Regions from separate parts of the Streptomyces sp. NPDC004327 genome, predicted to be linked through region 2. Evidence: riboswitches for the same ligand, from Rfam matches in the RefSeq annotation. Region 2 holds a riboswitch; the other holds the start of a gene.
The links. Region 2 has a riboswitch for thiamine pyrophosphate ahead of thiC (phosphomethylpyrimidine synthase ThiC). Riboswitches for the same ligand answer to the same signal wherever they lie in the genome.
Positions count from the first base shown of each region.

Region 1 (7,277 bases), on a different contig from region 2:
TGGCCGTAGTTGAGCTCACCGGGCCGGCTCAGCAGCCGGGCGACGGCGACCGGCAGCGTCGGGTTGTCGGGACGGGCGATGAACACGGTCGCGCCGAACTCGCCGAGCGACACCGCGAAGGCGAAGCCTGCGGCGATGAGCAGCGCCCGCCGCACGAGCGGCAGGTCGACCTCCCGCCACGCCCGCCACGGCGAGGCCCCGAGCACGGCCGCCGCCTCCCGCAGCCGTTCGTCCACGGCCCGCAGCACGGGCAGCATGATCCGTACGACGAAGGGCACGCCGACCAGGGCCTGCGCGAGCGGTACGAGGATCCAGCTGGCCCGCAGGTCGAGCGGCGGCTCGTCGAGGGTGATGAGGAAGCCGAAGCCGACGGTGACGGCGGACACCCCGAGCGGCAGCATGAGCAGCGCGTCGAAGCCGCGCACCAGCCGTCCGGCACGCCGGGTGAGCGCGGCGGCGGCGAGACCGCCGATGACGACGGCGATGGCGGTGGCGGCGAGCGCGTACTGGAGCGAGTTGACGATGGTGTCGGTCATCGGCACGAGGAAGGTGCCGTTCTCGTCGACGGACTGCAGTGCCCGGTAGTAGTCGAGGCCGTAGCCGCCGGGCGTGGCGAAGGAGCGTTCGACGAGGACGCCGAGCGGCGCGAGGATCAGCAGCGCGATCAACAGCAGTACCCCGCCGAGCAGCGCCCACTGGCCGGCGCCGCGCGGCCGGCGCGCGGTCCGCTCGGCCGGCACCAGTCTCAGCGCGGTCTCCCGGCGCCGTACCGCGCGGGCGTGCACGGCGAGGATCGCGCCGACCATGACGAACTGCACCAGGGTGAGCACGGCGGCCGTGGACAGCTGGAGCCGGTCGGCGGTCTGCCGGTAGATCTCGGTCTCCAGCGTGGAGTACGTGGGGCCGCCGAGGATCTGCACGATGCCGAAGGAGCTCGCGGTGAACAGGAACACCATGAGCGCGGCGGCGGCCACCGACGGGGCGAGCGCGGGCAGCGTCACCGTCCGCCAGGCCCGCAGCCGGGAGGCGCCGAGCACCCGGGCGGCCTCCTCCTGGCGCGGGTCGAGCTGGGCCCACAGGCCGCCGACGGTGCGGACGACGACCGCGTAGTTGAAGAAGACGTGGGCGAGCAGGATCGCCCACACGCTGGTGTCGAGCCGGACGCCCCACCAGTCGTCGAGCAGCCCGCGGCGGCCCACCAGGGCGAGGAACGCGGTGCCGACCATGACGGTCGGCAGCACGAACGGCACGGTGACGACCGCGCGGAGCAGCTTCTTGCCGGGGAAGTCGAGCCGGGCGAAGACATAGGCGCCGGGCAGCGCGACGAGCAGGGTGAGCGCGGTGGAGGCCAGCGCCTGCCACAGCGTGAACCACAGCACGTCGAGGATGTCGGGCCGGCTCAGCGTCTCCGTGAACCGGCCCAGCGCCCAGTGCCCGTCGGGCCGCAGCCCGCGCTCGACGATCGAGACGACGGGCCAGGCGAAGAACACCGCGAAGAAGACGACGGGCAGGACCATCAGCCCGAGCCGCGTCGCGTTCCCCGCGACGCGGCTGCGGGCCGTACCCCTGCCGCGGGCGGCTACTTCAGGACGAGCGAGGTCCACTGCTGGATCCACTGGTCACGGTTGTCGGCGATCTTCTTCGGCGCCAGCGTCTCCGGCTTGTCGATCACCACGCCGTGCTTGGTGAACAGCTCCGGCAGCGACGCGTCGTTCGCGACGGGGTTGACGAACATCTGCAGCGGCATGTCCTCCTGGAACTTCTTCGAGATCAGGAAGTCGATGAGCGCCTTGCCGCCCTCGGGGTTCCTCGCCCCGTCGAGCAGGCCCGCGAACTCGGTCTGCCGGAAGCAGGTGCCGGTGGACACGCCGGTCGGCGCGACCTTCGGCTGCGGCTCGGAGTACAGCACCTCGGCCGGCGGGGAGGAGGCGTACGACACCACCAGCGGCCGGTCGCCCTTGGCCTTCTTGCCGCCGGAGGAGCCGGAGAACTCCTGGTTGTAGGCGAGCTCCCAGCTGTCGACGGTCTTCACGCCGTTGGCCTTGAGCTTCTTCCAGTAGTCCGGCCACCCGGCGTCGCCGTACTTCGCGGCCGTGCCGAGGAGGAAGCCGAGCCCCGGGGAGGACCGCTCGGGGTTCTCCACGACGAGCAGGTCCTTGTACGCCGGCTTGGCCAGGTCGTCGAAGGTCTGCGGCGGCGCGAGCTTCTTCTGCGCGAAGTACGCCTTGTCGTAGTTGACGCAGATGTCGCCGGAGTCGACCGGGGTGACCCGGTGCCGCGCCTTGTCCAGCTGGAAGGCGTCGGGGATCCGGCCCAGGCCCTTGGCCTCGTACGGCACGAAGATGCCGTTGTCGAGGGCGCGGGACAGCAGCGTGTTGTCGACGCCGAAGAAGACGTCGCCCTGCGGGGCGCCCTTGGTCAGGATCTCCTTGTTGACGGCCTCGCCCGCGTCGCCGCTCTTGAGCACCTTGACCGTGAAACCGGTCTCCTTGGTGAAGGCCGCGAGCACCTCCTTGGAGGCGGCGAAGGAGTCGTGGCTGACGAGCGTCACGGTCTTCGGGGCGGGCTCGCCGGTCTTGCCGGCCGCCCCACGGCCGTCGCTGGTGCCGCAGGCGGCGAGGGTGGTGACGCCGAGCGCGCCGACGAGCGCGGCGGCGGCCGCCTTCCTGATGTTCACGTGAATGTCCTCCTGGGTGTGACCAGAAGGAGACGCGGCCCTGCCCGCTCCCGGGACACCGGGCGCGGGCAGGGCGCAACAGCTCGAGTTACGACCGAACTTCCTACCCGGAATGACCCGGGCGAGGTTCAGAGGGTCTGCGGTCCTACGGTGACCGCACTCTCAGCGCTGTGGCGCTCCCCTGTCGGAATGTGAAGATGTGTTCGAGCTCAGACTACAAGGTCAGCGTTCGGCGGCGGCGAGCTGTCCACAGGCGCCGTCGATCTCCTGACCGCGGGTGTCGCGGACGGTGACCGGCACGCCGTGGGCGGCGATCGCCTCGACGAACGCCTTCTCGTCCTCCGGCCGGGACGCGGTCCACTTGGAGCCCGGGGTCGGGTTCAGCGGGATCAGGTTGACGTGCACCCGCTTGCCCTTGAGCAGCCGGCCCAGCAGGTCACCGCGCCACGCCTGGTCGTTGATGTCCCGGATCAGGGCGTACTCGATGGAGATCCGGCGGCCGGACTTCTCCGCGTACTCCCACGCCGCGTCGAGGACCTCACGGACCTTCCAGCGGGTGTTCACCGGCACGAGGGTGTCGCGCAGCTCGTCGTCCGGGGCGTGCAGCGACACCGCGAGCCGGCACTTGAAGCCCTCGTCGGCGAACCGCAGCATCGCCGGGACCAGACCGACCGTGGAGACGGTGATGCCGCGCTGCGACAGGCCGAGGCCGTCCGGCTCCGGGTCGGTGAGCCGGCGGATGGCGCCGACGACCCGCTTGTAGTTGGCGAGCGGCTCGCCCATGCCCATGAACACGATGTTCGACAGCCGGGCGGGGCCGCCGGGGACCTCGCCGTCGCGCAGCGCGCGCATGCCGTCGACGATCTGGTGGACGATCTCCGCCGTGGACAGGTTGCGGTCGAGACCCGCCTGGCCGGTGGCACAGAACGGGCAGTTCATGCCGCAGCCGGCCTGCGAGGAGATGCACATGGTCACCCGGTCCGGGTAGCGCATGAGCACCGACTCCACGAGCGTGCCGTCGTGCAGCTTCCACAGCGTCTTGCGGGTCGTGTCGTCGTCGCACGACACGTGCCGCACCACCGACATCAGATCGGGCAGCAGCTCGCCCGCGAGCTTCTCGCGCGAGGCGGCCGGGATGTCGGTCCACTCGGCCGGGTCGTGCGCGTACCGCGCGAAGTAGTGCGTGGACAGCTGCTTGGCGCGGAACGGCTTCTCGCCGATCGCGGCGACCGCCTCCTTGCGCTCGGCGGGCGAGAGGTCGGCGAGGTGCCGCGGGGGCTGCTTGGCTCCGCGCGGGGCGACGAAAGTGAGTTCTCCGGGCTTCGGCATGGTCCTACCAGTGTCGCAGACGGATTCCGGGACCGGCGCACCCCGCGAATTGGCCGATCACCGCCTCATGGGGTTGGGTGTTCATGCCAATGAACTGATCTTGGTCCGGCCGGGGCGGCCGGACCGGCACCGCTGAGGAGTCCCAGGTGAAGGCTGTTGTACGGGGGGCCGCCGTCGCGGCGGTACTGGCGCTCGCGCTGACGGCGTGCAAGGACGGGAGCACGGCGGCGAACCCGCCGGCGGGCGGCCCGGGCACGGGAAGCCCGAGCGCCAAGAGCGCGGCCTCGGGCGCGCCCGCCCAGCAGGGCGGCGGGTCTGCGGCTCCCACCGACCACCAGAGCATCACGCCGAACTTCCCGCCGGCGTCGGTGGACGCGACGGGCATGTACGCCGCGCTCCCGGCCGACGGCAGCCTGCAGTCCATGTCCAGCGGCGAAAGCGTCGTGATCCAGGGCGCCGACGCCCTCAAGGGCTGCCCCGAGCTGACGAAGGCGCCGTGCGCCCCCGGGATCCAGGTGGCCGGGCACAAGGACATGGAGTCGCGCAACCCGGACGGGGCGCGGATCGAGTTCAGCCTCCTCTCCTTCGCGGACGAGGCCGGCGCCACCGCGGAGACGAAGGCCCTCGCGGAGCAGAAGCGGAAGCCCGGCGACGCGGACGAGCACCCGGTGAAGCCGCTGACGATGGACACCGGCGCCGAGGAGACCCAGGCGTTCCAGCACGACAACAGCATCGACGTCGTCATGCGCGTCGGCTCCGTCGTGGCCTACGTCATGGCGAGCGACACCTCGCCCGAGAACGTGAAGTACGCGGCGAAGCTCCAGATCGCCCGCGTACAGGCGGTCGCGGCGGGGATCAACCCGGACCGCGGCTGACCGGCGGGCCGTCCGGGCCGGAGGCGACGCGCAAGGGCCCCCGGGCGCGGACTATGCGGAAGGGCCCCCGGCCCGCACTCGAAGGTGCGGGCCGGGGGCCCTTGCGCGAACCCGGTGGACGCGCCGGTCAGCCGCTGCCCACGAACAGCACCAGCAGCAGCCAGACCACCGGCGCCGTCGGCAGCAGCGAGTCCAGCCGGTCCATGATGCCGCCGTGACCGGGCAGCAGCGTGCCCATGTCCTTGATGCCGAGATCACGCTTGATCATCGACTCGCCCAGGTCGCCCAGGGTCGCGCTGGCCGCCACCGCGAGGCCCAGGATCAGGCCCTGCCACCAGGCGCCGTCGTCAATCAGGAACTCCATGCACAGCGCACCCGCCGCCATCGCGAACGTCACCGCGCCGACCAGCCCCTCACGGGTCTTGCCGGGGCTGATGCGCGGCGCCAGCTTGTGCTTGCCGAAGCGCCAGCCGACCGCGTACGCGCCGGTGTCGCTGACCACCGTCAGGAGCAGGAAGGTCAGCACCCGCTGCGGCCCGTCGTCGGCGGTCAGCAGCATCGCCACGAACGTCGCCAGGAACGGCACGTAGAACGCGGCGAACACGCCCGCCGTGACGTCCTTCAGATAGCCCTCGGGCGGCTCCGTCATCCGCCACACGAGAACGGCGAGCGCCGTGAGCGCCATCGCCACCCACGCGCCCTCCGCGCCCCGCACGTAGCCGGCCACGACCATCGCCGCGCCGCCGACCGCGAGCGGCACCAGCGGCGCCTTGATGGCCTTGCGCTCCTGGAGGCGGGACGTCAGCTCCCACAGGCCGACCACGACGGCCACCGCGATGACGCCGACGAACGCCGGCTTCCAGATGAACAGCGACGCGATGATCACCGCGCCGAGGCCCAGGCCGACCCCTATGGCCGCGCCCAGGTCACGGCCGGCGCTCTTCTTCTGCCGCGGCTGCTGCCGGGGCGAGGGCGCGGGCTGGGAGGGGCTGGACATGGGCTCCTGCGGGTGCTCGTGCGGCGTCTGGTCGTGGAACTCTGGTCCGGGGGGAACGGGGTCCCCGTAGCCGTGGTCGTGGAACGGGGGACCGCTCGGCTGAGCGGCCCCCCGGCCGTGATCGTCCTGGTTGTCGTCGGCGGGACCGTCGGACACGATGGGCATGGGCCGAGTCTGCGGCGCCGGGTGCCATTCGTCGGCGGGACCCGCCGGGGCGGGCCCCTGGTCGGGCCCGCCGAATCCGGCTGTGGCCGGGGCCCTCCAGGATGAGTCGTTCATCAGACCTCGAGGAGCTCGGCTTCCTTGTGCTTCAGCAGCTCGTCGACCTGCGCGACGAACTTCGCGGTGAGGTCGTCGAGCTCCTTCTCCGCGCGACGGCCCTCGTCCTCGCCGACCTCGCCGTCCTTGACGGCCTTGTCGATGCTCTCCTTGGCCTTGCGGCGCACGGAGCGGATCGAGATCTTGGAGTCCTCGGCCTTGGTCTTGGCGACCTTGATGTAGTCGCGGCGGCGCTCCTCGGTCAGCTCCGGGAAGTTCACCCGGATGATGCTGCCGTCGTTGCTGGGGTTGACGCCCAGGTCCGAGTCGCGGATGGCCTGCTCGATGTTGCGCAGCGCGCTCTTGTCGAACGGGGTCACCACGGCCATGCGCGGCTCCGGCACCGAGAACGACGCCAGCTGGTTGATGGGGGTGAGAGCGCCGTAGTAGTCGGCCACGATCTTGTTGAACATCGCCGGGTGCGCACGGCCGGTGCGGATCGCCGCGAAGTCCTCCTTGGCGACCACGACGGCCTTCTCCATCTTCTCCTCGGCCTCGAGGAGGGTCTCTTCGATCACCACTTGCTCCTGCGTGTCGTCGCGTTGTGTCCTGCACGGTGTACGACCGGCAGGGCTCTGTCCATCCCCCTCGCGGGGTCCCTCACCCGCGTGGGTCGGTTCCCGGACCTGGTCAGGCCCGGGTGCCCTCGTCGCTCACGAGCGTGCCGATCTTCTCACCCTTCACCGCGCGCGCGATATTGCCCTCGGCGAGCAGTTCGAAGACGAGGATCGGCAGCTTGTTGTCACGGCACAGGGTGATGGCGGTGGCGTCGGCGACCTTGAGGTCGCGGGAGAGCACCTCGCCGTACTCCAGCGCGTCGAACTTCACCGCGTCCGGGTTGGTCTTCGGGTCCGAGTCGTAGACCCCGTCGACACCGTTCTTGCCCATCAGCAGGGCCTCGGCGTCGATCTCCAGAGCACGCTGGGCGGCGGTCGTGTCGGTGGAGAAGTAGGGCATGCCCATGCCGGCGCCGAAGATCACGACGCGGCCCTTCTCCAGGTGACGCACCGCGCGCAGCGGGATGTACGGCTCGGCGACCTGGCCCATCGTGATGGCGGTCTGGACCCGGGAGACGATGCCC
Region 1 covers NZ_JBIAME010000011.1:111,799-119,075, forward strand. The annotation lists gene ACFYU9_RS32225 (ABC transporter permease) at 1-1,517, opposite strand, end outside; gene ACFYU9_RS32230 (thiamine ABC transporter substrate binding subunit) at 1,580-2,677, opposite strand; TPP riboswitch at 2,760-2,870, opposite strand; gene rlmN (23S rRNA (adenine(2503)-C(2))-methyltransferase RlmN) at 2,900-4,006, opposite strand; gene ACFYU9_RS32240 (hypothetical protein) at 4,153-4,881, shown strand; gene ACFYU9_RS32245 (phosphatidate cytidylyltransferase) at 5,009-6,157, opposite strand; gene frr (ribosome recycling factor) at 6,157-6,714, opposite strand; gene pyrH (UMP kinase) at 6,827-7,277, opposite strand, start outside.
Region 1: it holds a riboswitch for thiamine pyrophosphate, as region 2 does, so the genes downstream of both, ACFYU9_RS32230 (thiamine ABC transporter substrate binding subunit) here and thiC (phosphomethylpyrimidine synthase ThiC) in region 2, are expected to answer to the same signal.

Region 2 (7,277 bases):
GTTCCGGGCCAGCGCACCGCCGCTGGTCGCGTTCCTCGACCGGACGGACAAGCTCGTCCCGCTCGGTCAGGAGCGGACCCTCGGTGACTTCGAGGACTACCTGGAGGAGGCACTCGGCCGGATCCTCGCGGAGGAGAACGCGGGCTGAGTCACGGCCGGGTCTCCGAGCCCCGGCCGTGCGCCCGGCCCCCCTGCCGGGTTCGCACCGCGTCCACCTGCGCGCCTGTTCTTGCGCGTCCGTTCCTGCGCGCCCATTCCTACGCACCCGTTCCTGCGCGTACGTCCCCGCGCCCGCTCATGCGGTCCGTTCCCTCGCGTACGTCCCCGCGTACGTCCCCGCGTCCGCTCGCGCGTACGTCCCCGCGTCCGTTCCGCCCGCTAGGCGCCCCGCGCAGCAAGGTCACTTCGCCCGTCGCCGCCGGCCGCCCCGTCCCCCTCGCGCCGCTGCTCCGCGCGCCGCCCGTCCCGCCGGAACCGGCTGTCCCGCCGGCCCAGGGAGGCCGGTCGCCGGCCGGTCGGCCGCGACCACGAGGGCCGCGAGGCCGGTGGTGACCGGCACCGAGGCGACCAGACCGATCGAGCCGACCAGCGTGCGGACGATCTCCTCCGCCACCAGCTCGCTGTTGGCCACCGTCCCCATGCTGCTCTGCGCGATGGAGAAGAGCAGCAGCAGCGGCAGTGCCGCGCCGGCGTAGGCGAGCACCAGGGTGTTCACCACCGAGGCGATGTGGTCCCGGCCGATCCGGATGCCGGCCCGGTAGAGCGCCCGCGGTCCCATGCCCGGGTCGGCCTGGTGGAGTTCCCAGACGGCCGAGGTCTGGGTGACCGTCACGTCGTCGAGCACGCCGAGCGAGCCGATGATGACGCCGGCGAGCAGCAGGCCCGACATGTCGATGTGCGGGTAGAGGCCGTGGATGAGACCGGTGCTGTCGTCGGTGTTGCCGCTGAGCGAGGCCCAGCCGACGAAGAGCGAGCCGAGCAGCCCGGTCAGCAGCAGCGAGACCAGCGTGCCGAGCACCGCGACCGAGGTGCGCGCCGAGAGCCCGTGGCACATGTAGAGGGCGATCAGCATGATCGCGCTCGCCCCGACGACGGCCACCACCAGCGGATTCGAGCCCTGGAGTATCGCCGGCAGGATGAAGAAGGTCAGCACCAGGAAGCTCGCGGCGAGCGCCACCAGTGCCATCACCCCGCGCATCCGGCCGACGATGACGACGGCGAGCGCGAAGATGCCGGCGAGCAGTGCGACGGGGAACTTCCGGTCCACGTCGGTGACCGAGTACTGCAGCTCGCGCGGCGCGTCCGGCGCGTACGCGACCACCACGCCCTGGCCCTCGTGGAGCTGCCGGGGCGCGTCCGGCTGCACGATCTCGGTGAACCTGCGGCCCTTGTCGCGCCCCGTGCCGACCTCGACGGTGGCCTTCTCGCACTGGCCCGTCGCGGACTCGGCGTTCCCGTTCTTGCAGTCGACGTGCACGACGGCGACCACCCGGCCCTGCTCGGTCTGCCGGTCGAAACCGACGCCCGTGCGCTGGTGCGCCGGCGAGCCGCCCGGCCACAGCACCACGAGCCCGACGAGCACGGCGGCGCCGAAGGGGATGAGGATCGCGGCGATGACCTTCCGCAGATGCCGGGAGACGGGCGCGGCCGGCCCGTGGCTGTGGCTGTGTCCGTGGGAGTGCCCCGAGGGCGCGGAGTGGTCGGAGCGGTCGGAGTGGTCATGGCCGTGCCCGGGGGACTGGCCGGAGTGGCCGGTGGCCGGACCGGGGGAGTGGCCGTGGCCGCCATGGCCCTCGTGGCCATGCGTTTCGGGGGTCTGCTGCGTCGAAGTCACTGCTCGATCCTCGCAAGAACGCTGGGGGCCCACTGTTCAGCACGCCAGGGTTGACGCTAGCGTGGTGGCACCTTTGCACACGCGGGAGCTCGGAGCACCGGGCTGAGAGGGCGCTGAAGATCGCTGCGCCGACCGCCGAACCTGTTACCGGGTAATGCCGGCGTAGGGAGATTCGGTCTCATGACCATTCAGGATGCACGCACGCCTGCCTCCGACCAGAACGCCCCGCAGGGCAGCGGCCAGGGCGAGCGCACGCCGGGCTGGCACAAGGGGTACGTCGAGGGCTCCCGCCCCGACCTCCGGGTGCCGGTCCGCCAGGTGCACCTCACCAACGGCAAGGACGTGACGCTGTACGACACGTCCGGTCCGTACACCGATCCCGCCGTCGAGACCGACGTGCGGCGCGGACTGCCGCCGCTGCGCGAGAACTGGATCATTGCGCGCGGCGACACCGAGGAGTACGCGGGCCGTCCGGTCCGCCCCGAGGACGACGGCGTCAAGCACACCTCGCCCCGCGGCGGTGGGCTCAAGAACCTCGACGCGGTCTTCCCGGGCCGGCCGCGGCTGCCCCGCCGGGGCCGCGCCGGGCAGGCGGTGACCCAGCTCGCGTACGCCCGCCGTGGCGAGATCACGCCGGAGATGGAGTACGTCGCGATCCGCGAGAACGTCTCCCCCGAGGTCGTTCGCGAGGAGATCGCGGCCGGGCGCGCGGTGCTGCCGGCCAACGTCAACCACCCGGAGATCGAGCCGATGATCATCGGCAAGCGGTTCCTGGTGAAGGTCAACGCGAACATCGGCAACTCCGCCGTGACCTCCTCGATCGAGGAGGAGGTGGAGAAGATGACCTGGGCGACCCGGTGGGGCGCCGACACGGTCATGGACCTGTCCACCGGCCGCAACATCCACACCACCCGTGAGTGGGTGCTGCGCAACTCCCCCGTGCCGATCGGCACCGTGCCGCTCTACCAGGCCCTGGAGAAGGTCGACGGCAAGGCCGAGGAGCTGACCTGGGAGATCTACAAGGACACGGTCATCGAGCAGGCCGAGCAGGGCGTCGACTACATGACGGTGCACGCCGGCGTGCTGCTGCCGTACGTGCCGCTCACCGCGCGCCGCAAGACCGGCATCGTCTCGCGCGGCGGCTCGATCATGGCCGCCTGGTGTCTCGCGCACCACAAGGAGAACTTCCTCTACACCCACTTCGAGGAGCTCTGCGAGATCCTGGCGGCGTACGACGTCACGTACTCGCTCGGTGACGGCCTGCGGCCCGGCTCGATCGCGGACGCCAACGACGAGGCGCAGTTCGCCGAGCTGCGCACGCTCGGCGAGCTGAACACGATCGCCAAGCGCCACAACGTGCAGACGATGATCGAGGGCCCGGGCCACGTCCCGATGCACAAGATCAAGGAGAACATCGACCTCCAGCAGGAGATCTGCGAGGAGGCGCCGTTCTACACGCTCGGCCCGCTGACCACGGACGTCGCCCCGGCGTACGACCACATCACCTCGGGCATCGGCGCCGCGATGATCGCCTGGTGGGGCACCGCGATGCTCTGCTACGTCACGCCCAAGGAGCACCTGGGCCTGCCCAACCGCGACGACGTGAAGACCGGTGTCATCACGTACAAGATCGCGGCGCACGCGGCGGACCTGGCGAAGGGGCACCCGGGCGCGCAGGAGTGGGACGACGCGCTGTCGGACGCGCGGTTCGAGTTCCGCTGGGAGGACCAGTTCAACCTGGCCCTCGACCCGGACACGGCCCGGGAGTTCCACGACGAGACGCTGCCGGCGGAGCCCGCGAAGACGGCGCACTTCTGCTCGATGTGCGGGCCGAAGTTCTGCTCGATGAAGATCTCGCAGGACATCCGCCGCGAGCACGGCGGGGATCTGAAGGCCGACGAGATCGAGGCCGGCATGGCCGAGAAGTCGGCGGAGTTCGCGGCGTCCGGGAACCGGGTGTACCTGCCGCTGGCCGACTGAGGCACGCGCACGGACAGGCACTGACGGCGGGTCGCTCATCGGGGGGTGAGTGACCCGCCGTCAGGCGCGTCACGCGTCAGGGCTCGTGAAGTCCGGGCTGGTGAAACCGGGGCTCGTGTAGGTCGGGCGCGGGGCCGGGGAGCCCTCGTTCGGGCTGGTGAAGTCCGGGCCGCTGTAGCCGACCTTGGGTATGCGGCCGGCCGGCGACCGGGGCGACTGCGGGGCCGACTGCTGCGGCACGTCCGGTGCCGCGGCGAGGGCGTCGCGCAGGAAGGGGTGGATGCCCCGCTCGGTCAGGGCCCGGCACCAGGCTTCCCGGGCGCGCGTCAGCTCGTCGTCGGGGGTCTGGGCGGGGAGCTCGGTGGCGCTGTTGCGCAGGGCCGTGACCAGCAGTCCGGCCGCCGCGAAGAGCAGCCCGGCCGCGGCGACGGCGCCGAAGAGGAGGCCCGCGGTGAGCAGGGTGTCGGCGAAGGCGGGCGCCGGGTCGAGCATCTTCAGGACCGCGCCGACGAACAGGAAGATCACGGCCGCGGTGCCCGCGAGGAGCGGGCCGAGGACGGTGACGACGGCGACGAGGCCGGCGCCGCCCGCACCACCGGTGTCGTCCGCGCCGTCCGTGCCGCTCGCCGCGCGGGCCCGCTCGCGGACCTGCTCCCGCACCTTCACGAAGTGGTCGTACTCGACCGCGGCGGCGGTCGTGATCAGCGTCGTGGCGTTCAGCGCCATCGAGCGCAGCTGAGTGGTGGTCAGCCGGGACCCGGATCCGGCCAGATCCGGATGGTCGTGCGCGGTGCGCAGTGCCTCGTCGAGGACGCGCTCGAACTCGGCACGGTCCTCGGTCAGCAGGTGCGGAGCCACGTTCATGTGCATCCCCCGATGCTCCGTGGGGGCCGGAACCAGCCGTCTTCGACGGCGGGTTCGGGCAGAAACGGAGGAGAGCCTGCTACGGATGAGCCGATGGTATTGCGGTCACGGCACGTGGTGACAGGGTGTTTCGGGAAATCGCCTTCCCCGGATGCGTACGGTTATGCGTCAGGCGGACAGCGGGAGTTGGACGACCAGCAGCTTTCCGGCCATGGTCACTCCGCCGTCCATCGCGATGGCGAGCCCGTCCGCGTAGAGGTGCGGACCCTCGACCTGCGGGCGCTCTCCCTCCTCGCCGTCCTCCGTGCCGACCTGGCCGAGAAGGTACGGGATGGGGCTGTGGCCGTGCACGATCCGGTTGCCGCCGTAGGTGCCGAGCATCTCGCGGACGGCCGGCGGGCCGGCCTCCTCGTCGCGGAAGGCGAAGCGCTTGGTGAACTTCCGGAACAGGTCCCAGACCTCGTCGGCGTCGTTGCGGTTGAGGGTCTCCTTGACCGTCTCGTTGACGTCCTCGATCGTGTCGCCGTACTCGAGGTACGCGGTGGTGTCCGAGTGCAGCAGCAGGTGGCCGTCCTCCTCCGCCATGGAGTCGAGCCGGGACATCCACTGGAGGTGGACGTCCTGGAGGCGGTCCATGTCGTGCTTCTGGCCGCCGTTGAGCAGCCAGGCGGCCTGGAAGGTGGCGGTGCCGGCGCCGGAGCTGACCGGCGTGTCGCCGAAGCGCTTGGCGCCGATGAGGAGCAGCTCGTGGTTGCCCATCAGGGCCTTGCAGTAGCCGCCGGCGGCCGCCGCCTCGGCGGACAGCCGCATCACGAGGTCGATGACGCCGATGCCGTCGGGGCCGCGGTCGGTGAAGTCGCCGAGGAACCACAGCCGGGTGTTGCCGGCGGCCCAGCCGCCGTTCTCGTCGATGATGCCCTGGGCGCGCAGCGCTTCGAGCAGCTCGTCGAGATAGCCGTGGACGTCGCCCACGACGTACAGCGGGCCGCGGCCGTCGGGGCGCGCGGCGGCCGGCTGGGGCACCGGGGTGACGTGGACCTGGACGGTGTCGCCGCGGTTGATGACCGGGAGGTCGCGCTCGGTCGGCGTGTACCCCTCGGGCGGCTCGTCGTCGGGGAAGGCGTTGCCGGGGTGTCCGGAGCCGACGGCCCCGCTCGGTTCGACGGCTCCGGCCGGTCCTGCGGTGCCGGTCGCTCCGGCGGTGCCGATCGGTCCGACGGACCCGGCGGCGAAGAAGTCGTACGGCTCGGGCGCCTCGTACGGCTCACGGGGCTCGGGCGCCTCGCGGGGCTCGTACGGCTCGGGCGCCCGGCCCAGGTGGAGCGTGGCGTCGGCGGCCGTGGGAACCGGCTCGGGGGCATGGCCCTGGACGGGCACCCGGGCGTACGGAGGTACACGGAAGTCACGCAACGTCGCTGTGCGCACCACGGGTTCCTGCCCGGCCCCCTGTGTCATCGACCCCTCCACCACCGTCGCGATGCCCTGCACATCGCGGACCGGTCTGGTCGTGATGGTCCGCGGTGTCGTCCGCCCATCATAGGAATGAGGGTCCGCCTGTGTGACGCACCAGGGGTGGTGAATCCGGGTCCACTCCGGGTTCACCGGTTGTTTCGCCCGAATTGGGAAGGTCCGGACCAGGGTCGGGCCGGGGGCACCGAAAGGTTTGCGCCGACCCGGCCGGAAGAGCCACGGTCTTCCGCGACCCTCCCCCCAGCCTTCCCCGGCCCCTCCTCCCGCCCCCGTCCGGCGCCCCTGCCGCCCCGTCCGGCTCCTTTTCCCGCCCCCCGTCAGGGCTCCCCTCCCCGCCCCCTCCCGATCTCCCTCGCGGACCTCTCCCCGACTTTCCCGGACTCTTCTCGGGCTCTTCCTGCTGTTTCCGGGCTTTCGCGGGCGGTCGCCGTCCCTCGTTCCCGGTTCAGTCCTTCGAGGGAGACCGTGGCGGGCTCACGGTTGTCCTCGGCGAGCGGCGCTGCGAGGAGGTGCGGACGATCAGCTCGGTCGGTATCACCTGCTCGACCGGTCCGTCCGTCTCGATGCCCTCGATCGCGTCGATGAGCAGCTGCACGACGGCCGTGCCGATGCGGCGCGGCTTGAGCGAGAGCGTCGTGATGGGCGGCTCGGTGTTGGCGTACATCGTGGACTCGCTGCAGCACACGAGCAGCAGGTCGTCCGGGACCCGCAGCCCGTAGCGGCGGGCCGCGGCGAGCAGGTCGGTGCCGTTGGGGTCGAAGAGTCCGTAGACGGCGTCGGGGCGGTCCGGGCGGGCGAGCAGCCGGTCGGCCGCGACGGCGCCCGCGCACGGATCGTGCGCCGGATAGGCCTCGTAGACGGGATCCTGGCCGACCCGCTCGCACCAGTTGAGGTACGCGGTGGTGGACAGCCGGGTGTACGTGTCGGTCGTCGTCCCGGTGAGCAGCCCGATCCGGCGGGCGCCGGCCGCGGCGAGGTGGTCGAGCAGGTCGAGGACGGCGGCCTCGTGGTCGTTGTCGACCCAGGCGGTCACCGGCAGCGTGCCGGCGGGGCGCCCGTCGGAGACGACGGGCAGGCCCTGGCGGACGAGTTCGGTGACGACGGGGTCGTGGTCGGAGGGGTCGATGAC
Region 2 covers NZ_JBIAME010000006.1:481,041-488,317, forward strand. The annotation lists gene ACFYU9_RS22955 (SsgA family sporulation/cell division regulator) at 1-148, shown strand, start outside; gene ACFYU9_RS22960 (YibE/F family protein) at 401-1,834, opposite strand; TPP riboswitch at 1,906-2,020, shown strand; gene thiC (phosphomethylpyrimidine synthase ThiC) at 2,015-3,814, shown strand; gene ACFYU9_RS22970 (hypothetical protein) at 3,884-4,684, opposite strand; gene ACFYU9_RS22975 (metallophosphoesterase) at 4,847-6,133, opposite strand; gene ACFYU9_RS22980 (LacI family DNA-binding transcriptional regulator) at 6,594-7,277, opposite strand, start outside.